2 regions of the Blautia sp. AM29-29 genome follow, and region 2 is predicted to be linked to the other one. Evidence: riboswitches for the same ligand, from Rfam matches in the RefSeq annotation. Region 2 holds a riboswitch; the other holds the start of a gene.
The links. Region 2 has a riboswitch for lysine ahead of dapA (4-hydroxy-tetrahydrodipicolinate synthase). Riboswitches for the same ligand answer to the same signal wherever they lie in the genome.
Positions count from the first base shown of each region.

Region 1 (14,683 bases), on a different contig from region 2:
CTTTGTTGTGTAATATGTACAAAAACGGGGCATTTCAAAATGCCCCGTTTCTTAATTTATAATTCAGTTATAAAAATCAAAGCTTTACGCTCTCTTTCGGCACCAGCTGTCCGGAGACAATTTCCATATTTTTGCCGGATGCCGCGCCGCGGATCTGCTTCAGCGCTTTTTCGAGCGCTACTTTTACCATCGCCTTCGTATTGATCTCATACGAAGTGATCTTGAGATCCGGGAAACCCGGATACAGGTAATTATCGAAGCCGACAACGGAAACGTCCTCCGGCACGGAGATGCCGCGTTTTTCCAGCTCGAGCATCAGAAGGCCGGCGGTCAGGTCGCAGTTGCAGACGAACGCTTCCGGCATCTGTTCCGGGAGATGAATTTCGATCTGGCCCCGCTCATCACGGTCCTCCAGAATCCATTCCGCCGGTGTCACATCGCGGTGTTCCAGAACAGCCTTGGAAAAACCGCAGTACCGATCCATGATACTGCTGGAAAAATGAATCGAACCGACAAAAGCCAGCTTGGTAAGGCCATGCTCATACAGGTATTCCGTCATCAGATACATTCCGTGAAAGTTATCTGCGATCACGGCATCTTTTGCCAGCTCATTGTCGTAGAAATCCAGAAATACGATCGGAAGATCCACGTTTTTCTTCAGATAGTGGATGTAATCGCGGCTCGTGTCTCCCATAAGGATCAGCGCATCGACGGTCTGCTCCTTGGAGATGCACGGCACGATCATCTCATCTTCCATCTCCTGTTTCAGGATCTCCACGGTCACCATACAGCTCTTTTCCGTCGCCGCCAGTGCCATCTCCTGATACATTTTCCAGTAAAATGTCGTATACTCTGCCAGATACCGTTCCGGAATCACCACTCCGATGCAGCGCAGGCTTTTTCCCTGTGTATTTCTCGCTCCGCTTCCCGGCTGGCGGTACCCCATTTCCTTTGCAATTTCCAGAATCCGGGCGCGCATCTCATCGCTGACCCCTTTCTGTCCTGTAATCGCGTTATGCACGGTGACGGCGCTGACGCCCGCCACCTTTGCAATATCTGCCAATCTTACTTTTGCCATATCCGTTGCTCCTTAGTCTACTGCAACAAAGTGATACAGTCTGCTGACGAAATCACCCCAGAAATCTTTCATCCGGAAACCGGCATTCATCAGCATCTCGCCGCTGTAAACCTCATCGGTTCCCTCCAGACGATATTTTTTCGCCGGATCAAAGCCGCGCAGGCGAACCTTGCGGGACGGCATATTTGCCTGTGCCAGCACCTGTACGTAGGTCACAAGCACTTCGCTTTTATCCTCCGATGCTACTGCCCAGCAGTCGGATCTGTGGTTTTCACGGCTGGAAAGAATACGGTAATACTCTCCCTCGCGGATCAGTTCATGATATTTGTGATACATTGCGGTCTGCTCCGGAATCAGCTTTCTCTCTTCTTCCGGCAGTTTTGTGATATCAAGCTCATAGCCGAACGTTCCGGCCAGTGCCACATGGCCTCTCGTTGTAAACGGAGTTACACGGCCAACCGTGTGGTTCGGGCATACGCTGACGTGTGCACCCATTGAGCAGAGCGGGTAAATGAGGGCTGTTCCCTCCTGGATTTCCAGACGCTCAATCGCATCGGTGTCGTCGGAGCACCAGATCTGCGGACTGTAGTAAAGCATTCCAGGATCGAAACGTGCACCGCCGCCGGAGCAGTTCTCCAGAAGCAGATCCGGGAACTCCTGTACCAGACGCTCCTGCATCGCATACATACCGAGCACGTAGCGGTGGAACAGCTCCTGCTGGGAATCTTTGTCCAGGTAGGTGCTTCCCAGGTCGCTTAACTGACGGTTCATATCCCATTTCACGTATTTGATGTTTGCACTGCGCAGGATTTTTGCCACACATTCATACGCATAATCCTGCACTTCCGGGCGGGAGAGATCCAGCACGTACTGGCAGCGGATCTCAGTCGCTTCTCTTCCCGGAATCTGAATCGCCCATTCCGGGTGCTCTCTGTAGAGATCAGAGTCCGGGGAGATCATCTCCGGCTCGAACCAGATACCGAATTCAAGACCGATTTCATTCACTTTGTCAACCAGATTTTTCAGGCCGCCTTTGATCTTCTCTTCGTTGACAACCCAGTCACCGAGGGAAGAATCGTCTTTATTTCGTTTTCCGAACCAGCCGTCATCCATAACAAGCATCTCGATGCCGTCTTTTTTTGCCTCTCTTGCGATATCGAGGAGTTTATCGGTATCAAAATCAAAGTAAGTTGCTTCCCAGTTGTTAATCAGAATCGGGCGTTTTTTGTGGTTGTACGGGCTGCGGATCATATGTCTGCGATAAAATGCATGGTAGGAACGCGTCATTTTGCCAAGTCCCTCGGCAGAGTAGACCATAACAACCTCCGGCGCCTGGAATTCATCGCCGGCTTTTAAATTCCAGCAGAACTCCTCCTGGTTGATACCCATGACCATACGAACGGTATCAAACTGGCATCTTTCCACCTGTCCGATAAAGTTGCCGGAATATACGAAGTGCATTGCGTAAACCTCGCCGCGCTCCTGATCCGTTCCCGGTGTCACCAGGGCCACAAACGGGTGCTCCTGATGGCTGGACTCTCCTTTTCCGGAGGAAACGAGCTGTTTTCCGTAACGGAGCGCACCCTGCTGGATGTGGCGTTCTCTTCCCCAGGATCCATGAAGAGAAAGCATCTCAAAGTCTTCGTTGTCCATATCGAGGCAGGCACTGTAGATTTTCTCTACCTTCAGCGCTTCACTGCCTTCATTTTTCACGCGGACACTTCGGGTGATAACGTTTTCTTTTGTAAAAACAGAGTAGGAAAGGACAACAACAAGATCAAGAACAGGATCTTTGCAGGTGATTTCCAGAGTTTCTACTTCGTCCTCGGTTCCAAAAGAAGCTGGAAGACCGGTCAGCGGGCGTTTTCCTTTGAAAATTTCATAGGAATCAAAGAAAATCTCACATCCCATACGGCCCTGTGCATTTCTTATATTCAGACAGCTCTCACGGTAATCGCCGACTCCTCCGGTCGGGTATTCCATTGGAAAACGGTCGAGGAACGAAGATTTCTCTCTCTTATTGACGGACGGGGTGAACGGCGGCTCATCCATGCGGAGCGGATACAGATCCGGCTCTCCGTGCAGAAGGGGTCCGTAGTAAACATGTCCGACGTAGCCTTCCGGGCTCAGGCCGATCACATACGTCGTATTCTCTGTATTTAACTGAAAAAGCTTTTTCTCATCATAATATAAAATCGCCATTTTCTTCTCCTTATTTCAGGTAAGCTTGATCCGCCGGGCCGATTTTTGTACAAAAAGACCTCACCCGCCGGGCAAGGTCTTTTTGTATTCACACAGCGTTTAAGCAGTTACCATTGCATTTTTTAATTTTTCCAGTTTCTCGGCTGCATCTTCAAGGGATGTGCCTTTTACGCCGAAATAGAATTTGATCTTCGGCTCAGTACCGGATGGGCGCACACAGCACCATGCGTTGTTTTCCAGCTCATAGTAAAGAACGTTGGAGGACGGAAGTCCGGTCGCGCTCTTCTCTCCGCTTACGAGATCCACTCGTACGTCTGCTTTGTAATCGCGTACGGCAAGAACTTTGAAGCCGCCCAGCTCTTTCGGCGGGTTCTCACGGAAGTTGGTCATCATGGTCTGGATCTCTTTTGCACCGTCGATACCTTTTAAGGTCATCGTTGCAAGACCCTCTTTGTAGTAGCCGTACTCCTCGTACATATCCACCATGGCATCCCACAGTGTCTTGCCCTGCTGTTTGTAGTATGCAGCAACCTCGCACAGCATCATAACTGCCACGCAGGCATCTTTATCTCTTGCATATGTTCCGGCCAGGCAGCCATAGCTCTCTTCCAGACCAAATACATAATTGTGTGCACCGCTCTGCTCAAAAAATTTGATCTGCTCGCCGATGTATTTGAATCCGGTCAGAACCTCGATCAGTGCCACGTTATAAGCTTTTGCGATTGCTTTTGCCATATCGGTCGTAACAATCGTCTCAACGAGTGCCGGGTTCTCCGGCATGGTTCCGTTCTTGGTGCGCTCACGCAGAATATACTCTGCGATCAGCATACCGGACATGTTTCCGGTGAAGCTTACGTATTCGCCGGTCTTGCTGTCTTTTGCGTAAACGCCGAGACGGTCTGCATCCGGGTCCGTTGCAAGGATAATGTCCGCATCTACTTCTTTTGCAAGCTTCAGCGCCAGTGTCCATGCTTTCTCGTCCTCCGGGTTCGGATAAGCAACGGTCGGGAAGTTTCCATCCGGCTCTTTCTGCTCTTTTACAACATAAACCTGGGTAAATCCAAGCTCGCGCAGTACGCGGCGCACCGGCACGTTTCCGGTTCCGTGAAGCGGCGTGTAAACGATCTTCATGTCTTTTGCAGCATCTTTGATGATTTCCGGGTGGATACTCTGCTCTTTTAATTTTGCAACGTAACGGTCGTCAAAATCGGTTCCGATTACCTGGAACAGGCCTTCTGCTCTCGCATCATCCTCTGCCATCGTCTTAACCGCAGAAAACTCGGTTACTTTTGCTACCTCTGCGAGAATGTTTTTGTCGTGCGGCGGTGTAATCTGTGCGCCGTCCTCCCAGTATACTTTGTATCCGTTGTACTCTCTCGGGTTGTGGCTTGCGGTAATGACGATACCGGAAATACAGCCGAATTCACGGACAGCAAAAGAAAGCTCCGGTGTCGGACGCAGGGACTCGAACAGATACGTTTTGATTCCGTTTGCATTCAGGCAGAGTGCTGCTTCGCGTGCGAATTCCGGAGACATTCTTCTGGAATCGTGTGCGATGGCTACGCCTTTTTCCTGTCCGTTCTGGGAAATAATGTAGTTGGCAAGGCCCTGGGTTGCCTGGCGTACGGTGTAGATGTTCATGCGGTTGGTACCCGCTCCGATGACACCGCGGAGTCCGCCGGTACCGAACTCAAGCTGACGGTAGAAACGGTCTTCGATTTCTGCCTCATTTCCTTCGAGTGCTTTCAGCTCTTCTCTGGATGCCTCATCAAAATATGGATCATTGCACCATTTTTCATATACTTCTCTGTAACTCATGTTTGTTATCCTCCCTGTCTGTTGTACTTTATTTAACTTAAGACAGCAGACTTTTTCTGGATTTAAGCTCGTTTCATCACAGCTTAAAGTTACTATTTGTTTAGTCTGCTGTCAACTTAAAAATTAATTTATTTTTTCTAATTCTCTTGGTTCCTGATAAAGCTCTTTTAGATCACTGAGAACCTGTACTTTTCCTTTGCGGTCTGCGGTGCTCCAGGCTTTTCGTCAGTTCCATGACAGCCTTCATATAGCAGGCATGATCCTCTCTTAACCGGCCATACCTTCCGCAGCGTTCCGCGCAGACGGTACATCATATTTTTCAGTGCTCCGTACGGATTTTCACTCTTCTCATCCGTCCAGAGTGCTTCGGTTAACTGTTCCAGTGTTACGATATGGTTTTTGTTGCAGATCATATAAACCAGCAGCTTTGTGATCATCGGGGAATGAATCGCTTCCTCGTTGAGGCAGCGTGTTTCATCGTACATGCGGAATCTTCCAAGCAGCTGTACGCGAATCATAAAACATCGTCTCCTTCTAAGAACTCAAGCTCTTTTTCGGTCTGAATTGCCGGCAGTGCACTGTATTTCAGATTCTTTGCCCAGCCTTTTTTCTCCTCGGAGAAGCGCTCGCTGATTCTCTTGTAGACGAGTTCGCATCCTCTCTGGCTGCCGCCCTGCAGCAGAATCACATACTGGGACGGGCTGTATTTTGCAAAGAAATCGGAATGACGCAGGCTGCGTTTCATTACCTCAAGCAGCTTTTCGGACATACGGTCAAGGCGCGGACCGCCTTTTGCCGGGTAACCTTTTCCGTCTGTAATGGTGCACAGCATCAGCCACGGCATCTGTCCGTTCAGCTCGGACATACGGTAAACAAGTCGGTAGCAGTCACGGAATCCGGCGAGGGAACAGAAGAATGCTCCGCCCTTTTCTCCCGGGCTCTCCTGAAGATCTGCCTGTACCTCTTCGATCACGCGGTGTCTGCTGCCCATGCGGCTTCCCAGATAGCGGTACTGCTCCACCAGTTTCTCGCTCGGTGTAACGCCAAGCTCTTCAAAGTAATGTTTCGAGGTCTGCTCGTACAGTTTCATGGCCTCTTTGTATCTCTCCAGGCCGATCAGCGCCTGCATCTGGACTGCCTGCCACTCGTCGAACGGATACAGTTCGGAAGCAACAGAAGTCAGTTTCTGCAGCTCATCGAACTCCTCATTTTTCAGAAGATACTCACTTACTTCTTTCAGTGCATCGGAATATACTTTTTTCAGCTGCGCGCGCTCCGCCTGTACCCACTCTTCCTCGCCGAAATCTGCAAGGAACTCTCCGGTGTACAGCTCCAGCGCTTCGATCATCTGATCCATGCGCGCTTTCTCGTCTGTCTCTTTTCCTGCTTCCAGGATCTTATTTTTGATATCAATCGCATCTACCTCGACCGGCATCGGGCTGGTCCAGTGGTAAACGCCTTTCTGTGTATAAATGTACTCAAACTGCGGAAGTCCTGCCTCGACAAGGCTTCTTTTCAGGCGATGTACGCCGACACGCAGGCTGTTTGCCGCGTCCGCCACATCTTCTCTTCCGTATGTGCTCTCCAACAGTCTTCCTCTGGAAATTCCATTGTCCTTGTTATAGAGGAAAATCTGCAGAAGTCTCATCGATTTTGTTGCCATTGTTTTCCGGAAGGAAATCGGCTGGTCGCCGTACTCCAGGAAAAAACTTCCCATCATGTGTACTTTTAAAAGCGGTAACTGTTCTGTTTGGTTTTTCATTTCTTCGTTCATACTAACTCCTGTATTGCCTGTTGTGCTCTAATCTCTGTTGTCGGTTGCGCTGCGCTCCGCAATCGGCTGCGGTAACGGGCCGGCGGTTCCCTGTTCGTTCATTTCAAAAACAATTACGGACGCCGGATTTCTGTTTTCTATTTTACATCATTTTAATCAAAAATCCTACTATAAAATGTATAAAATATTAACTTTAACACCGAAAAATTCCTGCTTTTTCTTCTTTTGTCTTGTTATCTTTTTGTCAATCCCATCTCATCCGTAAATTGCCCGCATGATTTTAGCCATCAGCCGCCCTGCAGGCGCCGAGAGCACCAGTACTACAGCAAGAGATACCATGCCGCACCCGAGCAGTGCGCGGTTCACAAGTCCCCGTGCTGAGCAGAATCCGAGGCAGAATCCCTTCTTCCAGGGCCAGAACAGCTTTTCCGGTTTCCGGTTGAAAAAATCGAGCACCAGATGGGACAGAAAGCCCACGGCAAAATAAGCGGACGCATCCGGGTAGATGATGTCCACGCACGCCGTCAGCAATGCCAGCGCCGCAAATGAATGCATGAAGGAGCGGTGCGGCTGCTGTTTCCCATAGGCGCAGATCAACAAAAATGCTGCCGTTCCGGCGAGGAGACGCAGCACGCTGCTGTCGCTTGTGAGGCGGCGGTAAATTCCAAGATTCAGTTTATACTCCGCAAGAATTGTGAGCACCGCAACTGCAACTGTTGCCGTAATGATCTTATCGGCATCGCGGTGCGCCTGTGAAGTGCCGACATCAATGTCACTGATCAAACCGCCGATCGCGGCAGCCCCGGCACCGGCCACAAGCGCGGGAACCGTCTGCGGCTGTAAAACAGCAAGTGCCGCTGCTGTTCCAATAAAAAAATGTGTTCTTCCAAGCATTTGTCTGTTTTTTCCTTTCGTAAAATTTCCTTTATCATAGCACATTCCCGCCCTTTTATACAACCATTTGTTCGATTCTTTTACAACCGTATGGTCCTATCAGAATCAAAAAAGAACCTCCTGCGACCGTTCATCGCCGCAGGAGGTTCTCCTCTGTTTCTGCCTTTATTCCATACTATTTTCAGGTTATCTTATTTCACGTTTTTCCCTTCATTGTATGAATTTTCATTTGACATTTATTACTCATTTGAGTTATATTCTTATGCTTCATATACCAGTTCACCGGCAAGATACGTCCGGCACACCGGAATGTCTTTGATCGTGCTCTCATCCACCTCAAACGGATTCTGACCCAGTACGACGAAGTCTGCCATCATGCCTTCTGCGATCTGGCCTTTCACGTTCTCCTCGAAACTTGCCTCGGCGCTGCGGATCGTGTAACTGTCGAGTGCTTCCTGTACGGTGAATTTCTGATCCGGCAGGTACGGGCCGACATGGTCGCGCAGCGTTGTTCTTGTGACAGCGCACTGCATGCAGGCGAGGGCATCCGGCAGCTCTACCGGGCAGTCAGTTCCGTTGCTGACGGAGACGCCGTTATTCATCAGCGTCTTCCAGCTGTAGCTTGTGCTCGCAAGCTCTTTGCCGACGCGCTCCTCTACGATATGGTTATCGTAATCGAGGAAGATGCTCTGTGCGTAAACGTGAAGATGCATTTTCGCGATTTTTTCAAGCTGATCGGCTCTTGTGATCTGGCAGTGCACGATGCCGTGGCGGTGATCTTCTCTCGGGTTTTCAGCAAGGGCTTTTTCATAGGCACTTAACACGCGGTCGAGGCACGCATCACCGATCGTGTGAACTGCAGCCTGCATGCCGTGTGCATTGGCGTAGCCGATCATCTCATCCATGGTTTCCTGGGTGAATACCGGGATTCCGCAGGTGGACGGGTCGTCTGCGTATGGGCGACTGAGGAATGCTGTTCTCGCACCGAGTGCGCCGTCGCCGAGCATTTTCAGTGGTCCGATTTTAAAGCGGTCTGTGCCGATGCCGGTCACATTTCCAGCCTCAACGAAACCTTTTAAGGATTCCAGATCAGTAAAGTTGCTCTGCTCGTAAACGCGGACGGTCAGCTCGCCGGAATCCTCGAGTTCTTTGTATGCTTCGTTGACGGTCTGCCACGGAACGGCGCGGTAAACGCAGTAATCATCACTCTGGCTGCTGGTGACGCCGTAGCTGTTCAGGGCTTTGCAGGCGCTGCGGATCATATCTTTGATTTCCTCTTTGCTCGGCACCGGAATGCTGTCGTAAACCGGTTCCATTGCATTGTCGAAGAATCTTCCGTCCGGCTCACCGTTTTCCATACCGATCTCTCCGCCCTCCGGCTGCGGGGTATCTGCGGTGACGCCGAGGAGTTCCAGTGCTTTGCTGTTGACTACGAGGCAGTGGCCGCACGCTCTCGTCGCGCAGATCGGAACTTCAGTTGATACGCGGTCAAGATCGTAGCGGTTCGGCATGCGGTCCACGTCCGTGAAGTAATCCTGATTCCAGCCGCGGCCCATCAGCCATGCGCCGTCTTTTCGCGGATGCTCTTTCTGGAAGGTGTCGAGGCAGGCGAGCATATCTTCCAGGCTTTCGGTATGTGCGGCAAGCTGCGCTTTCAGCAGGGAGCTTCCGTAATTTAAAAGGTGCATATGGCTGTCGTTAAAACCGCTGCAGACGAATTTTCCGCCGAGGTCTACAACTTTGTCGCCGGCTGCTGCAAGGGCATCTGCCTCTGCGCTGCTTCCGGCGAAAACAAATTTGCCGTCTTCTACTGCAAACGCTTCGACAAGCGGCAGTTTTCCGGTGTAGACAGCTCCGTTTTTGTAAATTGTTTTCATATCATTATCCTCCTACTGTCATCTAAATTTGATTCTATTCTTTTCTGCCCATTTGCGCAATATACAAATTCAGACACGCTATTCTCTTGCGTGTCTGGATTCGCTTTTGAATATTTTTTATTTCGTTTTCTCTTCGTAGAACAGGCAGGCGTTCTTGTCTACCGTGCCCTGGCCGAAGTTTCTTGCTTTGTAGTCTTTCAGCAGTTTGAAATACTGGTTCGAGAGAATCAGGATCACTGCTACGTTGACGAAGGTCGGGATCGCAGATGTGATATCAACGACAGTCCAGATAAAGCCCTGGTTGTTGGTCTTTACCAGATAGATCGTCCACAGTACGCCCGGCAGAGCGCGGACTGCGTAGAAGATTTTCATGACGATATCTTTCATCTTGCCTTCTTTTTTATACAGATGCTCCAGAATTGCCAGATAGTAGGTGAACCATCCGCCGGAAGTCGTTACAGTGAAAATGACCATGATGACTGCCAGAAGGATGCTTCCAAATTTGCCGAATCCGCTTGCAAATGCACTTAAAGCAAGTGTTCCGCCGTTCGTTCCGTCGGTCCAGTTTCCGCTTAAGATAACGGAAAGTGCGGTGATCGTACAGATAACCATGGTATCAAAGAATACCTCGAAAGATCCCCACAGACCCTGCTCTACCGGATGCGGTGTTTTTGCGGAAGCATGGATCATTGGAGAAGTACCCCATCCAGCCTCATTGGAGTATACGGAACGCGCCATACCCACACGGATAATCTCGCTGACTGCGCAGCCGGCAAAACCGCCGATCGCTGCTGTTCCGGTAAATGCGTTTGTTACGATGGCTGCAAATACGCCAGGAACGCGGTTGATGTTGATGATGATCATGCCAATTCCCATCAAGATATAAAGAACGCTCATAAATGGAACGAGCTTGCTGAACAGACTTGCGATTTTCTTCGTACCGCCGCTTGTAACGACATAGGTCAGAATGCAGAGCAGAACGCCCATCACGATAACGCCTTCTACTTTGAAGCTTCCAAGATTGATATTCTCAATACCGAACGCACCGGCTACGACCTGAGATGCGGTCAGGTTGGAAGAGGTTACGAAGAAGGTGGAGAAAATACCGATGCCGAAGATGAGCGCCGGGATCAGCCACAGCTTGCCCCAGTGGCGCTCCTCGCCAAGTCCGCACTCCATGTAGTAAGTCGGACCGCCGTAGTACTCACCTTTTTCGTTGGTGTGACGGTAGTAGCAGCCGAGGGTAACCTCAACCTGTTTTAATATCATACCAAGCAGAGACGAAAGCCACATCCACATAATGGCTCCCGGGCCGCCTGCTGCAACTGCAGTTGCAACACCGGCGATATTACCGAATCCTACGGTACCGCCGATAGCGGTCGAAATCGCCTCAAACGAGGAAAGCATACCCTTTCCTTCACTTGCTTTGTCTTCTTTCTGGAACAGTTTTCCGCCGGTTCTCTTCATAATCCAGCCAAAGTGACGGAACTGGAAAAATCCAGAACGAACGGTAAAGTACAGACCGGTCAGAATCATCAGCGCGATCAGCGGCACGCCCCAAAGGACACCGTCCAGCCAGTTAAGAAATGCTATCATGTCAAAATCCTCCCTTTTTTCTTTTCCGGCAACAGTTTTCTTCAGACGTATCCTGTAACACCCGTTTCGTCTTTCGTTCTCCAACCAAACAGATTTCCACCCCTGGAACCTTTTGTCACGGTTCCAACTGCAGTACAATAAAAAGAGCAGCGGTCTTCACCACTGCTCCATTAAATCTACGTTCATGAAGCAATAGCTCCTCCACCAGTACGGTGAGAGTGCACAGCCTGTTCGACTGTACCCCAACACAGACAGTTTTTCGGGAACTGCCCCGTTTCGGCGAATGCTCCTTTCCCTGCCCGTCCCAGACCCCGTTGTCTCAGGACAGCTACTCTTAGCCTTCGCGCCTCTATTGCCGAATATGTATATTGACAGGTATTATCATATGTTTCTTTTCGCCACTTGTCAATCGTTTTTTCGACATTATTTTACAAAAATTTTATATTTTCGAAATTTGTCCTGATTTATTTGACTTTCTTGTCTCCCTCTGACGGCTTCAGCTGGTTGAACTTCCACAGACGCTCCATATAGCCGGACTGCTCTTTGGCCAGCTCTTCCACATTCGGGTTGTAAATGATTCCTTTTACCATTCATTCTCTGTCTGTCATACTGTCCTCCTGTCTGCTGTAGGATCTAAATAAGTATCCCTTCCAGATGATCCATCTCATGCTGGCAGATCTGGGCTGGCCAGCCGGTGAATTTCTGGCGTTGTTTTTTCCAGTTCCAGTCGTAGTATTCGATTTCGATGTTCTGGTACCGCTTTGTTTTCCGCACGCCTGGCAGGGAGAGGCAACCTTCTTCTGTTTCGTAGGGGCCGCTTTTGCGGACTATCACCGGGTTGAACATGATGATGTCGCGGAATCCGGCGTTTACGATGATGATGCGTTTTTTCACGCCGATCATATTTGCCGCCATGCCGACGCATGCCTCGCGGTTTGCTGCCAGTGTGTCCTGCAGATCTCTTCCCACCTGCAGATCTTCCTCTGTCGCCGGGATGGATTTCTGTCCGAGGAAGAGAACGTCTCTCATAATTGGTTTTACCATTTGTGTTTCCTTTCTCTTTCGGCCTTAAAGGCCGAAATCGTTTAATTTTCTATTTGAATCCGCATATCGCACGATGTGCATCCGATCACGGTTTTTCCGCCTTCCTGCTCCAGTCGTTCTACTTTTCCGCCGCAGAACGGGCAGATCCAGTCGATCTGTTTTCCGGCTTTGACAACCTGCATCATGTTGACGAATTTTGTCGTATCTACATTTTTCGAATTGCAATTCTGCGTCCAATCACCGGAGAGTACTTTTCGCAATTCGCCGTTTTCATTCAGAATAACGGTGTCGCCCTCCTCGATGTTCCAATCATACAGCATCTGATCCTCCTGGCGGATGCGCGATTCTGTTCCGTTTTCATCTTTCAAAACAACAACTGCCATGACAGGCTCGTCGGCACCGCGCTCCTCACAGCCGAAATCAAGGTCTTCCTCAATTCGCATTACCTGATATTTCATAAAAACGCCCTTTCGTCAAATATAATTCATGCTTTTTTGTATTCCACACGGTTTTTGCTGTTACAAAACTTTTTATTCCTGAATCGTAAAAATCACAACCCGCTCCCGGCTGTCCCCGCCCGGAAACAGATCCATACAGTCGATCTCATCGAGAAATTCCAGTTCCGGCACCGTCATCAGATACGAGATATAAGCATCCGACGGGTAATAGAAAAACAGCTGGATCTCCCGCGGATTTTCGTAGTACGATTCCAGCAGTCTTGCCATCGCTTTTCTTAAGATTTCAAGCGAAAACGGGTTAAAAAAATACACCCGGTCCACTTCCACAGGAACGGGAAAATTTTCGGCGCTCTCCAGCACAAACTCCGTCCGCGCACCAGAGGCCGCCGCCTTTTTGTTTTCCATTGCCTTCGCATAAATCCGGTCATCATACTCCACACCGATGGACCGGCACCGGGTCTGCGCCGATAAGAAGAAATCCACGCGGCCCTTTCCGCATCCGTAATCGAGCAGCGTATTTCCCTTTCGGATCATCCCTGTGTTTGCCATCCGCTCCAGCGCGCAGTATGGGGTCGGCTCATACGGATACCGGTACAGATCCGACCGGCTGTCGTCCCGCCCCATTGTGTGGATCTGAAGCAATCTGTCCCAGCGGTTCTCGTTTTTATCTTCTCTCATCGCCCGTCTCCCGATACTGATACTGTTCAAATAATTCCAGATATTCTTTCTCCACTGCAGCAAACGGCCGCACCGTGTAGTCCAGCGTGATGTGAAGTTTCGGCGCATCCCCCGCCTGCGGTTCCTCCAGCAGATTTGTCAGATCGTACCACAGCAGATCATTGTCGATCTGTTTCATCATCCGCTGCTCCTCCGCCGTCAGATCACTGCCAAGATATTTCTCATAAATCACCGAAAGCAGATGGTCCTCGATCTCGCGGTACCGCGGCATTTCCTGTTTTAATGGCCGCGGCACGTCCGACATGTAACACTCGCTCGCGTCATGCAGAAGGCACGCCAGCACCAGCCGCCGGGAATAGCCGCGCGCGGCCGCCTCTTTCGCACAGCAGATGCAGTGCTCTCCCACTGACCAGAACGTCGTCACATGGCCGTTTCCGCGGCAGATCATCGGCAGCGCATGCGCAAAATCCTCCACACAGAGCAGTTCCGGAGCGGGATGCACAGGGTCAAAATGTTTTCTTGTATACGTTGTTATTGTGCTCATTCTTTTATCTCACTATATGATTTTACTGCCGGCTGTCCCGCGTGCGGCTCGCCGATGATTTTTTCCATCCAGACCATATCGTACCAGCGGTCGAATTTGTAGCCGCAGTTGTGGAAGGTTCCCACGAGTTCGAATCCGAGATGCGCATGGAACTCGGCGCTGTTTTTCGTCAGATATTCATCCTCGACCTGCGGATAGCCGATGCAGGCGTAGAGGTTCAGAATGCCCATTTTTTTCAGGCGGTCCGCCAGCTCTTCATACAGTCTCCGGCCAAGGCCTCCTTTTCTTGCATTGTGATCGAGATAAATGGTCAGCTCGCTCGACCAGTCGTATGCGGCGCGGCCGACAAAGGCATGTGCGTATGCATAACCTTCGATTTTTCCATCCTGCTCGATGACGAGGTATGGATATTTTTTCATGATATCACGCATGCGGTTCTCAAATTCTTCCAGAGACGGCACGTCCCACTCGAAAGAAATGACGGTGTATTCTACATAATAAGCATAAATCTCCAGAATGCGTGCGGCATCCTCTATTTTTGCATCTCTGACAGTAATTGTACTCATAATAAATTCCTCCTCTGACCGTACTGCTTGCGTTTTCTGAACTTTATCTTATCACTCCGCTGAAAAATGGACAACATGATTTCCAGATTTCCTTTTTTTCTAAATTTTTCTGTGCTCTTTGCTTTCTTTCCTGTATAATAAAAGAAACAAGACG
Region 1 is NZ_QUJD01000013.1:56,610-71,292, forward strand. Features, by position in the region: gene DW769_RS10620 (substrate-binding domain-containing protein) at 77-1,078, opposite strand; gene DW769_RS10625 (alpha-galactosidase) at 1,091-3,280, opposite strand; gene DW769_RS10630 (phospho-sugar mutase) at 3,380-5,098, opposite strand; gene DW769_RS10635 (winged helix-turn-helix domain-containing protein) at 5,266-5,616, opposite strand; gene DW769_RS10640 (AfsR/SARP family transcriptional regulator) at 5,613-6,872, opposite strand; gene DW769_RS10645 (metal-dependent hydrolase) at 7,128-7,766, opposite strand; gene DW769_RS10650 (amidohydrolase) at 8,027-9,643, opposite strand; gene DW769_RS10655 (alanine/glycine:cation symporter family protein) at 9,761-11,239, opposite strand; lysine riboswitch at 11,425-11,599, opposite strand; gene DW769_RS10660 (maltose acetyltransferase domain-containing protein) at 11,704-11,829, opposite strand; gene DW769_RS10665 (peptide deformylase) at 11,873-12,283, opposite strand; gene DW769_RS16605 (hypothetical protein) at 12,325-12,741, opposite strand; gene DW769_RS10675 (class I SAM-dependent methyltransferase) at 12,814-13,419, opposite strand; gene DW769_RS10680 (hypothetical protein) at 13,406-13,963, opposite strand; gene DW769_RS10685 (GNAT family N-acetyltransferase) at 13,960-14,529, opposite strand.
Region 1: linked by a shared signal. The riboswitch ahead of DW769_RS10655 (alanine/glycine:cation symporter family protein) and the one ahead of dapA (4-hydroxy-tetrahydrodipicolinate synthase) in region 2 are both predicted to bind lysine.

Region 2 (14,683 bases):
GAGATCAAGAGCTTTTTCATGCGCAGAAAACAGAATCTTGAGACCGGGGAAAACAGGATTTATACTGTGCGGTACACGTTAAAAGGCATGAGCGACTCGCAGGAAGAAACATTGGAGATCGCCGCCGGGGATACCGTAAAATGGAACTTCAAAGAGTGGTACGTTGTGCCGAAAGACAGCTGCGTGACGGATGTCGAAATCACCGTCCCGGCGGATGCCTCGTTCTATCTGGACGGCGTGCAGGTCGGGAAAAAGTATTTAAAAGAGACAGCAGATAACGTCAGCATCTACAAAATCCCGTATCTCTTCCTCGGCGGCCACACCATTGAACTGACCGAAAAACAGAAAGACCCATACCGCGAGATCGTCCTCGTGCAGGACAACAGCAGCATGGAATTCCTGCCGGATTTAAAACTCAACGATTCCACCGGCAAAACCATCGCCGACCGCGCAGAAGAGTCCCTGGACAAGGTATTCACAGCCGCAGCCGCCGGAAAATCCTTCAGCACCATCAAAAATGAATTTTCCGCCGACACCGCCGTACAGAAAACCGCCAAAGAACAGTACCAGCAGCTCTGCGATGCCTACCTGAACAGCGACACCAACACCGGAATCACCAGCATCACCGTGAGCAGCGTCTCCACAACCGTAACCAACGAATCCAACCAGATGAAGATCGAAACCAACGTGACCGCTGCGATCGAGCGACGAACCCGTTTCCTCCATTTCTTCCGCAAAACCAAAATAGAGACCGTCACCTGGAAACTCGAGTCCGTTGTGACGCTGGAAAACGAAAAATGGGTGATGGGCAGCGATTTCCTGACTAAAATAGGACATGAGGCATAAGGTGTTTGCTTCCGTTGTTCTGGCAACGTTAAAACTTTGCAGTTACTCTTAAGCAGAGAGGATAATCAGGCTGGACAGGTGAAAGACCTGTGATTTGGTGGCAAAGCACCAGAAAGAAACCAGGTTTTTTAAAAGAGAGTGACAAAGAGTGATTTTGTATCCGCTTTTACCATGGGTGCAGAGTCACTCTTTTTTTGTGACAAGATGTTAAGAAACGATAAACATTAATTTACCAGAAGTGGAAAAATGTAAGAATTTGTGCCTTGCATCTTAGGTCAGATCACGTTATGATAGTAAGTAGAAAAATGTCGAAAAACGTTTGTGTTACGATGGAAGAAAGTTCCGCAAAGGGGCGGGACGATGGAGTATAAACAGATCATATGGAAAGAAAATCATTGAAACAGAGAAGAAAGCAGATGCGCCGCAGACAGATGATGCAGAAAGTATCACGGATTTCCCTGTGTGTGGTAATCGGCCTTCTTTTTCTTGCGCTTATCTGGAAATTTGCGGGAGCGCAGCTTGCGAAAAAAGGAATTGTACTGAGTAATGACACAGCCGCAAAGACGGTGAGCGAGACGGCGCCGGAGGCGGAGGACGGATCGGGAAATGCGGGAATTAAGAAGCTTGCGGAGACCACGCCGCCGAATGAGACGCCGGGATGGCAGTACAGCTCGTCGGGCTGGTGGTACGCAACGGATGCCACAACGTACTACGTCAACGGCTGGGCAGATATCGACGGAAACCAGTACCATTTTGATTCCAATGGTTACATGGCGACCGGCTGGAAAGCGATCGGCGGAAAAGGCTGTTACTTTGATGACCAGGGTGTTTACCAGCCAGACCGCAACGGCTCGATGATGGTAGCCCTGACCTTTGATGACGGCCCAGGCGTCTATACCAGCACGCTTCTCGATACGCTGGAGCAGTACGGGGCACAGGCGACGTTCTTTATGCTCGGCAGCAATGTGGAAAAATACGGTGCAGATGTGATCCCGCGCATGGCGGCGATCGGCTGTGAGCTTGGAAACCACTCCTATGCGCATCCGAATATGAAAGAACTGAGCACCGACGACGGCCTTGCCCAGTTCCAGATGACGGATGATCTGATCGCCCAGTACAACAACGGACAGGGTGCAACTGTCATCCGTTTCCCGTATGGAAACAGCACCGATGAACTGCTCGCATCTATCGGCCGCCCGAGCATCATGTGGGATGTCGATACCCTGGACTGGCAGACAAAAAATGTACAGGCAAACATCAGCGCCGTTCTCGACAGTGTAAGCCCGGGAGACATTATCCTGATGCATGATATCCACGAGACGACCGTAGAATCGTGTGCAACGATCGTGCCGGAGCTGATCAACCGCGGGTATGAGCTTGTCACGATTCATACTCTTGCAGCGGCAAACGGCGTGGATCTTGCAGCGGGAGAGACGTATTACGGCTTCCATGGCGGAACGACAAACGAATAGAAAACAGAATAGAAAAACGACAAAGAACCGCCGGTTTACTCTCAAATCAAGAGTGAACCGGCGGTTCTTATGTCATTTTATGAAAATTTATTTCATTGCCGCTCTCTTACGAAGTCTGGAATCCAGCTCTTTCTTACGGATACGTAAGGAAACCGGAGTAACCTCAAGAAGCTCGTCCTTGTCGATGAAGTCCAGAGCCTGCTCCAGGGAAAGGATTCTCGGCGGAGTCAGACGCAGTGCCTCGTCGGAAGAAGAAGTACGGGTGTTGGTCAGGTGCTTCGTCTTGCAGACGTTCAGCTCGATATCCTCGGCCTTACCGTTCTGTCCGATAACCATACCGGCGTAAACCTTCTCGCCAGGTCCGATGAACAGAGTACCGCGCTCCTGTGCGGAGTACAGACCGTAGGTAACGGACTCGCCTGCCTCGAAAGCAATCAGGGAACCCTGTTTGCGGTATTCAATGTCGCCCTTGTACGGTGCGTAATCTTCAAACTCGGTGTTCAGGATACCAGTTCCTTTGGTGGAGGTCATGAAGATTCCACGGAAACCAATCAGGCCTCGTGCCGGGATTTCGAACTCCAGACGGGTGGAACCATCGCTTGCGCGGCTCATGCCGTGAAGCTCGCCTTTACGCTCGCTGAGGAGCTGGATGACAGTACCGGAGAACTCGTCCGGAACGTCAACGTATGCGATTTCCATTGGCTCGAGTTTGCGTCCGCGCTCGTCCTCTTTGTAGATAACCTCTGCCTTACTTACTGCGAACTCATATCCCTCACGGCGCATGTTTTCGATCAGGACGGACAGATGCAGCTCACCACGGCCGGAAACCTTGAAGCAGTCTGCGGAATCAGTCTCCTCGACGCGGAGAGAAACGTCAGTGTTCAGCTCACGCATCAGACGGTCACGCAGGTGGCGGGAAGTTACGTATTTACCTTCTTTACCGGCCAGCGGGCTGTCGTTTACGATGAAGTTCATGGAAATAGTCGGCTCGGAGATTTTCTGGAACGGGATGGAAACCGGGTTGTCCAGATCGCCGCAGAGAGTATCTCCGATGTGGATATCCGGGATACCGGAAACAGCAACGATAGAACCGATGCCTGCCTCAGTAACCTCTACTTTTTTCAGTCCGTCAAATTCATACAGTTTGCTGACCTTTACTTTTTTCTTCTTGGTCAGATCGTGGTGGTTGACCAGCATAACGTCCTGGTTCACGCGGATCGTTCCGTTTTCAACTTTGCCGACACCGATACGTCCAACGTATTCGTTGTAGTCGATGGTACTGATCAGAAGCTGTGTGCCAGCTTCCGGATCGCCGGTCGGAGCCGGGATGTATTTCAGAATGGTCTCGAACAGAGGTGTCATATCCTTCGGGGTGTCGTTCAGATCGAGTACGGCATGACCCAGCTTTGCGGATGCGTACAGGAACGGACAGTCAAGCTGCTCGTCGGATGCGTCGAGATCCATCAGAAGCTCAAGCACTTCGTCGATGACTTCGTCCGGGCGTGCCTCCGGGCGGTCGATTTTGTTGATGCAGACGATAACGGAAAGATTCAGCTCAAGTGCTTTTTTCAGCACGAATTTGGTCTGCGGCATAGCGCCCTCGAATGCGTCTACAACCAGAATAACGCCGTCTACCATTTTCAGAACTCGCTCAACCTCGCCGCCGAAGTCCGCATGGCCTGGGGTGTCGATGATGTTGATTTTCGTTCCTTTGTAGTAAACTGCTGTATTTTTGGAAAGAATGGTGATTCCACGCTCACGCTCGATATCGTTCGAGTCCATGACACGTTCCTGAACCTCCTGATTGGCACGGAAAACGCCACTCTGTTTCAGAAGCTCGTCTACCAGTGTAGTTTTACCATGATCGACATGGGCGATGATGGCAACGTTTCTTACATCTTCTCTCGTTGTTTTCATTTCTTCATTCCTCTTCCTATGGGTTGACCCTGCCGGGTTCAATTTTTCAAAATTTCAAGCCGGCCGGGAATGTTTATCACAGCACAAAGGCAGGTGCCTTGCCGTTTTGTCTCTGCTGGATGCCTGCCTATCTGAACTATTATAGCACAGAACAGAGAAAAAAAACAGGGAAGATGTGACATTTTTTGTATTGCAATGGTAGAAAATACGAAGCATGTGGTGCGGTTTTTACAGAAACATATACAAAAAATTGGGCAGAATGCTGATTTGAATAGAAATAAAAAAATCTGGAAAAAAGTGGTTCTGAAAAAGAAATGTGGTTCATACATTAGGATTATAGATCAGCAAAGTACCGATCAGAAATCAATATTCAGAAAGAAAAGACAAAGGAAGGGGATTTTCATTATGGCAGACAAGATGATTGAAAACAATCAGGTGGTTATCATGGGAGAGATTGTCTCCCCGTTTACATTCAGCCATCAGGTATTCGGAGAGGGCTTTTACCTCGTCGATGTGATGGTCAAGCGGTTGAGTGAATCGCAGGACATCATTCCGGTGATGGTCTCCGAGCGGCTGGTGGACGTATCACAGGATTACCAGGGTGAGTGGATCTGCATCAGCGGTCAGTTCCGGTCCTACAACCGCCACGAGGAGAAGAAGAACCGTCTGGTACTCTCCGTATTTGCGCGGGAATTAAGCTTCGTGGAGGAAGAGGACGATTCCGTCAAATCCAACCAGATTTACCTCGATGGATACATATGTAAACCGCCGGTCTACCGGAAAACACCTCTGGGAAGAGAGATCGCCGACCTTCTGATCGCGGTCAACCGTCCGTATGGAAAATCAGATTATATCCCGTGCATCTGCTGGGGACGGAATGCGCGGTATGCCTCTGCGTTTGCCGTGGGCGGCCACGTTCTCATCTGGGGACGGATCCAGAGCCGGGAATATATGAAGCGGCTGAGCGAGACGGAAATGGAAAAGCGGACTGCATATGAGGTTTCGGTGAGCAAGCTGGAATATAGTGAGAGTTAAAGCGCGATCCGCTGTTGACAAGAAAATTTAATGATGCTATAGTAAAAGCAGAACTGAAGTGGATAGAGGTCGCATTACTTCAAGAGTACCTTTTCGGATGCCTCAGCAGCAAAAGAAGAAGAGGAAAAGGGAAGAATGCCGAAGGACATCCGGCGCTGAACCGGTATGCTCCTGGGCGCAGGTTGAAAAAATCTGCGACTGTCATCGAGAGATGGAGAGCTATCTGATCATAGATACTGCGTATGTGTGAATTTGGAGGCGATCTTATCTGGGATGAGGCGCCTCTTTTTTAAACGGAAAGTGAAATTTTCCGTGGGAGATAAGCTCCGGCGACTGATTTCTTATGGTTTTATCTGACACAACATACAGGAGGAAAAGAGAATGTCTATTTTTAAAGGTGCAGCTGTTGCAATTATCACACCGATGACCGAAACACAGGAAGTGAATTACGAAAAACTCGGAGAACTGATTGAGGAGCAGATCGCCGGCGGAACCGACGCCATCGTTATCTGCGGAACCACCGGTGAGGCTTCGACCCTGTCCCATGAGGAGCATCTGGATGCCATCAAATATACCGTGGAAAAAGTAAATCACAGAATCCCGGTAATTGCAGGAACCGGCTCCAACAGCACGGAGACAGCAATTTATCTGTCTCAGGAAGCAGAAAAATACGGCGTGGACGGACTTCTTCTCGTTTCTCCGTATTACAATAAAGCAACACAGAAGGGCCTGATTGCACACTTTACCGCAATCGCAGACAGCGTCAAAGTGCCGGTCATCCTTTACAACATTCAGGGCAGAACCGGCGTAAACATTGCACCGGAAACGATCGTCTATCTGTTCAACAACGTTGAGAATATCGTTGCAGTCAAAGAGGCTTCCGGAAACATTTCCCAGGTCGCAAAAATTATGCAGCTGACCGATGGAAAGATCGATCTGTACTCCGGAAACGACGATCAGGTTGTGCCGATCCTTTCCCTTGGCGGAAGCGGTGTAATCTCCGTTCTTTCCAACGTAGCACCGCGTGAGACCCACGACATGGTACAGAAATTCCTCGACGGCGATGTGGCCGGATCCAGAGAAATCCAGCTGAGAGCACTGCCGCTCATCGATGCGCTGTTCTGCGAAGTAAACCCGATTCCGGTAAAAGCAGCGCTGAACCTGATGGGCAAAGAGGTTGGCCCGCTTCGTCTGCCGCTGACCGAGATGGAGCCGCAGAACCAGGAGCGCCTGGCAAAGGCTATGAAAGATTTTGGAATCAAACTGGCTTAAGTTAAGAATACACGAAGTAAAGAAGGAAAAAGACAATGGTTAAAATTATTATGCATGGCTGCAACGGCCATATGGGACAGGTCATCACCGGCCTGGTAAAAGAAGATGCAAATGCAGAAATCATAGCCGGAATCGATATGAACGACAACGGCCAGAACGATTATCCGGTATTCAAAAGCCTGGCAGAATGCGATGTTCCGGCAGACGTAGTCGTTGACTTTTCTTCCTACAAGGCAGCCGACGCACTGCTCGATGCCTGCAAGGAGAAAAAACTTCCACTCGTCCTCTGCACCACAGGCCTCACCGAGGATCAGCTCAAAAAAGTGCAGGAGACCAGCAAAGAAATCCCGGTTCTCCGCTCTGCAAATATGTCCCTTGGTGTGAATACGCTGATGAAACTGGTACAGGCAGCTGCAAAAGTGCTTGCCGAAGCAGGCTTTGATATGGAGATCGTGGAGAAACACCACAAACTGAAATGCGACGCTCCAAGCGGAACCGCCATCGCCCTGGCAGACAGCCTGAACGCGGCAATGGACAACCAGTACCACTACGTATACGACAGAAGCCAGCGCCACGAGCAGCGTGACCCGAAAGAAATCGGAATCTCTGCTGTACGCGGCGGCACCATCGTCGGCGACCACGACGTCATCTTCGCAGGCCCGGACGAGGTTGTTACCCTGTCCCACAGAGCATATTCCAAAGGAGTTTTCGGAAAAGGAGCTGTAGAGGCTGCAAAATTCCTGGCTGGAAAACCGGCTGGCATGTATGACATGCAGGATGTCATTGCTGCGAAATAAGGCAGAAACAGGGAAAAAGTGAATAGAAACCAGAAAGTGCGCAACGAAAATGCGAAACGTTGCGCACTTTTTCTTTTCTTACAACGGGATTTTCGGAATTGAGGAAGTTATTTTGCAGAATATTTGGCAGAATACACAAGAAAAAATACGGAATATCAAAAGAGAACGTGAAAATCGCAAACGGTAATGGAAAAATCAATGCGCAACAAGGTAAAACGCTAAAGTTGCGCGTTTTGCACAAAAAATAGTAAAACAGTATATTTCGACAAGAAATATCTTATAAAAACTGCGAATTGTAAACAATATGCCGAAATGATATGATAATGGCACAAAGAAAAATAAAGAGTTGAGCAACAAAAAGTTGCGCAAACAAGAAAGGGAATGAGAAGATGAAAAAGAATGGTTGGAAAGGGTTTTGCAAAAAGCTCTACAAGTACCGGGTATTTCTTCTGATGCTTGCACCGGCAGTAATTTATACCCTGATTTTTTCCTACTACCCGATGACAGGAATTGTAATGGCATTCAAAAAATACTCCTACGCAGGAGGTATCTGGGGAAGCCCGTGGAACGGATTTGATAACTTCAAGTTCTTCTTTAAATCAGGACAGGCCGGACTCGTTACCAGAAATACCGTGCTGTATAATCTGGCATTTATTGTGATCAACACGACGATGCAGATTGCCGTTGCCGTGCTTCTGACCGAGATCCGCAACAAACATTACCGTAAGATCACACAGTCGCTGATGTTTCTGCCGTATTTCATTTCCTGGGTTATCGTAGGAGTTATGGCATTCAATATTTTCAGTTCCGACTACGGTTTTCTGAACCGACTGATTGAAACCTTCGGTGGAACACCAATCAAGTTTTACACGACACCAAAGGCATGGCCGTTTATCCTTGTCTTCTTTAATGTATGGAAGGGAATCGGATACGGTTCTGTTATGTACCTGGCAGCAATTATGGGAATTGACACTTCGATTTATGAAGCAGCCCGCATCGACGGAGCAAACGTGTTCCAGCGAATTTTCAAAGTAACAATCCCGATGATCATGCCGACCACAATCATCCTGCTTCTGCTATCCGTCGGAGGCATCTTCAAAGGAAACTTTGATATGTTCTACAACTTGGTTGGAAGTAACGGTCTTCTGTACAACTACACCGATGTAATTGATACCCTGACGTTCCGTGCCTTAATCAGCAGCAACGACTTCGGAATGTCCGCAGCTGTTGGTCTGTATCAGTCGGTACTGTGCTTTATCACTGTCGTAATCGTAAACAAACTGGTTGGTCTTTATGATAAAGACTACACCTTATTCTAGGAGGGATGAAAAGTGGGATCTTCCAGTCATACAAGTAAAATCAAAAGAGGAAAAGATGCGGTTGCACTTGATATCATCGCGTACGGATTCTGCGGAATCATCGCGCTGGTCTGCCTCGTTCCTTTCATCATGATCGTATCCGGCTCGTTTTCTTCGGAATCGGCCATTATCCAGAACGGTTTCAGCCTTCTGCCGCAGGATTTCAGCCTGGAGGCATACAAAACCGTATTTAAAGATCCTATGGTTGTCTTCCGCGCATACGGCACGACCATCGGTCTGACCATCGTCGGAACGGTACTTGGTCTGCTGCTGCAGACTATGACAGCTTATGTACTGTCACGTAAGGAGTTTGAGTGGAGAAATCAGTTTTCGTTTTTCTTCTACTTTACCACTTTGTTTTCCGGCGGTCTTGTTCCGTACTACGTACTGATGACACAGACCCTGAATCTGCGGGACAGCTACCTTGCACTGCTCCTTCCGCTGCTGTTCAGCGTATACAACCTTCTGATCATGAAGAGTTACATCGTGGGACTTCCGGATTCTCTGATTGAAGCGGCCAAGATTGATGGCTGCGGCGAGTTCCGTATTCTGTTCCGGATTGTAATGCCGCTGATCAAACCGGCACTTGCTACCGTGGGCCTCTTCATTGCACTGGCTTATTGGAATGACTGGTACAATGCGATGCTGTATATCAAAGACACGAACAAGTATCCGCTGCAGTATTTCCTGTATCAGCAGGTTAATGATATTGAGGCATATAAAAAGCTTCTTGCAAACAACGCCGCAGGCTCTGCCGTCAGCGCAATCTCATTGCCGACCCAGTCCCTGAAAATGGCACTTACCATTGTAGTAACCGGCCCGATCGTTCTGGCATATCCGCTGGTACAGAAATACTTTGTACAGGGTATCACAATCGGAGCAGTCAAAGGCTGATACAAATCATGTTAATTTAACTGAATCAAGTAAGTCCCCTGTTTCCATTGCGAAAAGCAATAAGCAGGCGGGTGGGGACTTGCTTGTATCAGGAGGAGTGCAAGCTCCTTCTGATAAACTGCGGAGCAGTTATTCGGTTATGAGCAAGTAGCAAAGCGGATTGCGAATATCCGCTTGAATTACACATTATATTTATGAAGGAGGTTCTTTATGAAAAAGAGCACAAAAAAACTGGTATCTGTATTACTTGCATCCGCAATGGCAGCCGGTATGCTGGCAGGATGCGGTTCCGGCAACGGAAAGGGAAGCACGGGCGACAGCAAAAGCAGCTCCGCAGCTTCCGGCACATCGGGAGACAACCTGAGTGCAGACACTTCGGAGCATGTCGATCTGACGATGTATCTGATCGGCGACCGTACCCCGGATTTTGATGAGGTTTACGCCAAAATCAATGAGATTCTGGAAGAGAAGCTGAACTGCTCTCTGAACGTAGAATTCCTTTCCTGGGGCGAGCATGACACGAAATATTCCCTGCTGTTCTCCTCACAGGAAGATTTTGACCTGATCTTTACCGCATCGAGCTGGTGCCATTACGAGCAGACCGTTTCCCTCGGCGGATTTGCACCGCTTTCTGAGGACTTTATCAAAACGTATGCACCGGATATCTGGGAGGTTGTTCCGGAAATGGCATGGGAGCAGGCAAAGATTGACGGACAAATCTACATGGTTCCGAGCTATGCCAACGAGTTTGGTCAGGAAGTTCTGGCAGTGCGCGGTGACCTGATGGAAAAATACGGTATGGATGATATTACATCCTGGGATGACCTGATGAAGTTCTACAAAGCATGTGCAGCAGACGGTATCTATGCAAGTCAGGGCGGACCGTGGTATCCATTCTTCCAGTCCCAGGGCTATTCCACAACGGGCGGAGCACCGAAGGGCGGCGAGCTGATTCTGTATCATACCCAGGATCCGAAAGATCTTGAATTCCAGTACATCGGTGAATGGGATGCGTTCCGTGAGTACTGCCAGGAGATGAAAGACCTGGTAGACGCCGGAGCATGGTCCAGCGACGTATTAAACAGCAGCGATGAGAGACAGACCGGACTTCTGACCGGAAGAACAGCAAGCATGAGCTGGAATCTCGGAACCTGTCTTACCTACGGAAAACAGGCAAATGAGGAACATCCGGATTGGAATGTAACGATGGTAGACCCGAACAAAAACCTGTCGAAAAAAGTAAACTCTTACATCAACAACGGTGTTGCCATCAACGCAAACAGTAAAAACAAAGAGAGAGCCATGATGGTATTAAATGAATTCTACACCAACCCGGATGTTTACGATCTGGCTATGCTCGGTATCGAAGGAAAGCACTGGGAAGCAGTCGGTGATGATCAGTACAAAGTTATTGATGAGAGCGGCTATGGTGTAGCAAGTAACTGCAACTGGGGATGGAACAACTGCACCATCCAGAGAGAGGAATATCTTGAGAACAGAACGGCTCTGGACGACAAGTATGAAAGCATCAAAGATGCCTTCAACAACAACATCAAAGAAGATCATGTTTACGACGGATTTAACTTTGATTCCAGCAATGTAAGTACACAGTTTGCAGCAGTAGAGGCAGCCATCGACAATTATTATAACCCGCTGATCAACGGTCTCGTTGACGATGTGGACGCTTCCATCGATGCCATGAACGCAGCTATGGACAGCGCCGGAATCCAGGATATTCTGGATGAGATGAACCGTCAGGCAGCAGAGTATGTAGCGGAGAAAGAAGAAAAATAAAACAGTAAAATAAAACAGGGAATGGACGCGCTGGTCTGCCAGAAGCTCCGGCGCGGCCGTTCCTTCTTTTAGAGATCAAGTGATGGTTCAAAAAGCTTTGAGGGATGACTTGATTTCTAACAGCATTCGTATTAAATATAAAAATATAGGAATTTTTCAAATTTAACAGAAAGTGACAGGGTATTTTTATGACACTGGAGGAAATTGCAAAAGAGATAGGGGTATCAAAAAGTACCGTTTCCCGTGCACTGTCCGGTAAGGGCAGAATCGGAGAGAAGACCAGAAACCGGATTCTCGAGGTGGCAAAACGGGGAGAAGAGCGGGAGGAGATGGCGCGGACCCGAACGGTGACGCACAACATCGGCGTGGTACTGCCTTCAGACGTTTATTATGGAAGCGGTGTTTATTTCCAGAACTGTCTGCTCGGCGTCTGCGAATCGGCATCGATGCTCGGGTACAATGTGCTGATTACGACGAGCAACGCGCATGATATTTCAGAGCTGCAGTCGCTGGTGGAGTCGAACCGGGTGGATGGTATGCTCCTGACACGTGCGCTTGAGGATGACCGTGCGCTGCAGTATTTAAGTCAGGCAAATTTCCCGACAGCACTGACGGGAACATGCCGGTATGACAACATTATCCAGGTGGATACCGACAATGAGGGTGCGGCAGAGAAAATGACAACGCTGCTGATCGGAAAGGGATTCCGCAGATTTGCGTTTCTTGTCAAGGATATGAGCTATAACGTAGACCGCAAGCGTCACGAAGGTTTCTGCCGGGCGCTGATTAAAAATGGAATTTCCGAGAAGGATCAGCTTTTCTACAATGGTTCGATCCGTATGGAGTTTCTGGATGCGATCATTGAAAATATTATATCCAAAAAAGTGGAATGCATCATCTGTGGCGACGACGAGATTTGTACGATGGTGATGTCCCGGCTCCAGGCGGAAGGCTATCGAATTCCCAAGGACGTCGCGATTGCTTCGCTCTACAACAGCACCAATCTGGACTGCTATTCCCCTGCAGTTACAGCAGTCAGTGTGGCAGCATCCCAGATGGGAGGCACAGCCGTGCGTCAGCTGATCCAGCGGCTCCGAGGGGAAAATTATGAGAAGAAGACGATGCTGGATTACGACATTTTATTCCGAAAATCGACAAACTAACGTAGCAGGGAGGACAGAACAATGGAATTTCAGAAGGGAATGGATCTATCTTTTATACCGGAGCTGGAAGATGCCGGAGTACAGGTGAAGGACTTTGACGGAACTGTTATGGATCCGCTGGATCTCGTTCAGAAATACGGGGTAAATTCCGTACGGCTCCGTATTTGGAATGCGCCGGAGCATGTCAGGGAGTCCGGCGGATACTGCAGCTATGCGCATACACTGGCGATGGCAAAACGGATCCGGGCACATGGCATGAGCTTTATGCTGGATTTCCATTATTCTGATTTCTGGGCGGATCCCGGTCAGCAGAGAAAGCCGAAAGATTGGGAAAACTTAAGCTTTAAAGAATTAAAAGAGGCTGTTTTTTCTTATACAAGAGATACGCTGACGGCATTAAAAGAGGAGGACGTTCTGCCGGATATTGTTCAGATCGGAAATGAGATCCGAAGCGGCCTTCTGTTTCCGGACGGAGAGCTGCCGGATTATACAAAAATGGTACAGCTTGTAAATGCCGGAATCCGCGGTGCGCGGGCTGCAGCCGGAAAAGATGAGATGCAGGTTATGATCCATCTCGACCAGGGCGGACGGTATTTCTATCTGAAAGAGTGGTTTGACTGTTCCTTTGAGGCAGGACTCGAGGATTTTGACCTGATCGGACTTTCCTATTATCCATTCTGGCACGGCACTTTCACGGATCTGAAAGAGACAATGACGAAGCTGATCCAGGATTACAAAAAGCCGATTATGGTCGTTGAGACGGCGCATGCATGGAGAAAGAGTGCGCATGGGTTTATCGATGAACAGCAGGAAAAAATCGCAGGATTTCCGGCGACGCCTGCCGGACAGAAGCAGGTGCTGGATCTGGTTGCCAATATCGTTGCTTCGCTGCCGGATGAAATGGGGCAGGGTATCTATTACTGGGAACCGATCTGTGTTCCGAAAGACGGTGAGGGCGGCTGGTCGGAAAATATGGGTCTGCTGGAGGAGAAGGGAACCATCATGGAGGGCATTCGTTCTTTCCTGTTTACACGGAATGATGCCTGTCCGGAAAAACCGGCCAAGATTTACGAGCCGGAGCCAATGACCGTAGTAAAAGACGAAGCATGCGGTCTGCCGGAGATGCTCCCGGTTTTGCTGTATGACGGAATGGTGGAGCAGCGGCGGGTAAACTGGAACGAAGTGCCGGACACACGCGTGACAGGCGAATATGATGTGACAGGAAATGTGGAAGGTGTTCCGTTTGCTGCACATGCGAAGATCTGCGTGGTGGAAGAGCTGCCGGAGGCGGAGAATCTGTTGCTCGATGTCGGCTGGGAAGACGGCCTGGCGCGCTGGAACGTAGAAAAATCCGAGGATGCCGTTGCAGTACAGCTGTTTCCGGAGTTTGTCGATCCGTTCCCAGCTCCGCCGGTGAATGCGGTACGCGTAGAAGCACCGAAAAACTTTACGTTTTCGATCTGCCAGACGGTAAAGGTACAGGAGGCAGGAACGTATACATTATCTGTTGCCTTTCAGGGAACCGATACAACAAATGTGGATGTGCGGCTGTTCCTCAATACGGAAGAGGGAAAAGAAGAGACTGTGATTCATCCGACAGAACATGCATGGACCGGCTACAAAGTGACATGCGAAATCAGAAAACCGCAGGAAGTCACTGCCGGAATCCGAATTTCATCGCCGCCGATGTACGGCATGATGCGGAATTTCTGTCTGCAGACAGTAAAAAGAGAGGGACAATAAGACGATGAGAGCAGAGTACAGCTATTGCAGGGATTATCTGATTAAAAATGGAAAACCGTGGTTTCCGGTGATGGGCGAAATGCATTACAGTCGGTACCGCAAAGAGTGGTGGGAGGAATCACTGCGCAAAATAAAGGCGGGCGGAGTTTCTGTCGTCTCGGCCTATGTGATCTGGATTCACCACGAGGAAGAGGAAAATGTGTTTGATTTTGAAGGATGCCGGGATATCGGAACGTTTGTAAGACTGTGCCGGAAAGTCGGACTGTCGGTATTCTTGCGTATCGGACCGTTTGTGCACGGGGAAGTGCGGAACGGCGGATTCCCGGACTGGATCATCGAGAGAGAGAAAGAGGGCATGGCGATCCGCTGTAACAACGAGGAATATCTTGGCT
Region 2 is NZ_QUJD01000017.1:19,739-34,421, forward strand. Features, by position in the region: gene DW769_RS12360 (hypothetical protein) at 1-846, shown strand, start outside; gene DW769_RS12365 (polysaccharide deacetylase family protein) at 1,227-2,318, shown strand; gene typA (translational GTPase TypA) at 2,406-4,235, opposite strand; gene DW769_RS12375 (single-stranded DNA-binding protein) at 4,641-5,270, shown strand; lysine riboswitch at 5,326-5,500, shown strand; gene dapA (4-hydroxy-tetrahydrodipicolinate synthase) at 5,652-6,542, shown strand; gene dapB (4-hydroxy-tetrahydrodipicolinate reductase) at 6,578-7,339, shown strand; gene DW769_RS12390 (ABC transporter permease) at 7,729-8,658, shown strand; gene DW769_RS12395 (carbohydrate ABC transporter permease) at 8,671-9,591, shown strand; gene DW769_RS12400 (ABC transporter substrate-binding protein) at 9,802-11,385, shown strand; gene DW769_RS12405 (LacI family DNA-binding transcriptional regulator) at 11,574-12,548, shown strand; gene DW769_RS12410 (glycosyl hydrolase 53 family protein) at 12,570-14,291, shown strand; gene DW769_RS12415 (beta-galactosidase) at 14,296-14,683, shown strand, end outside.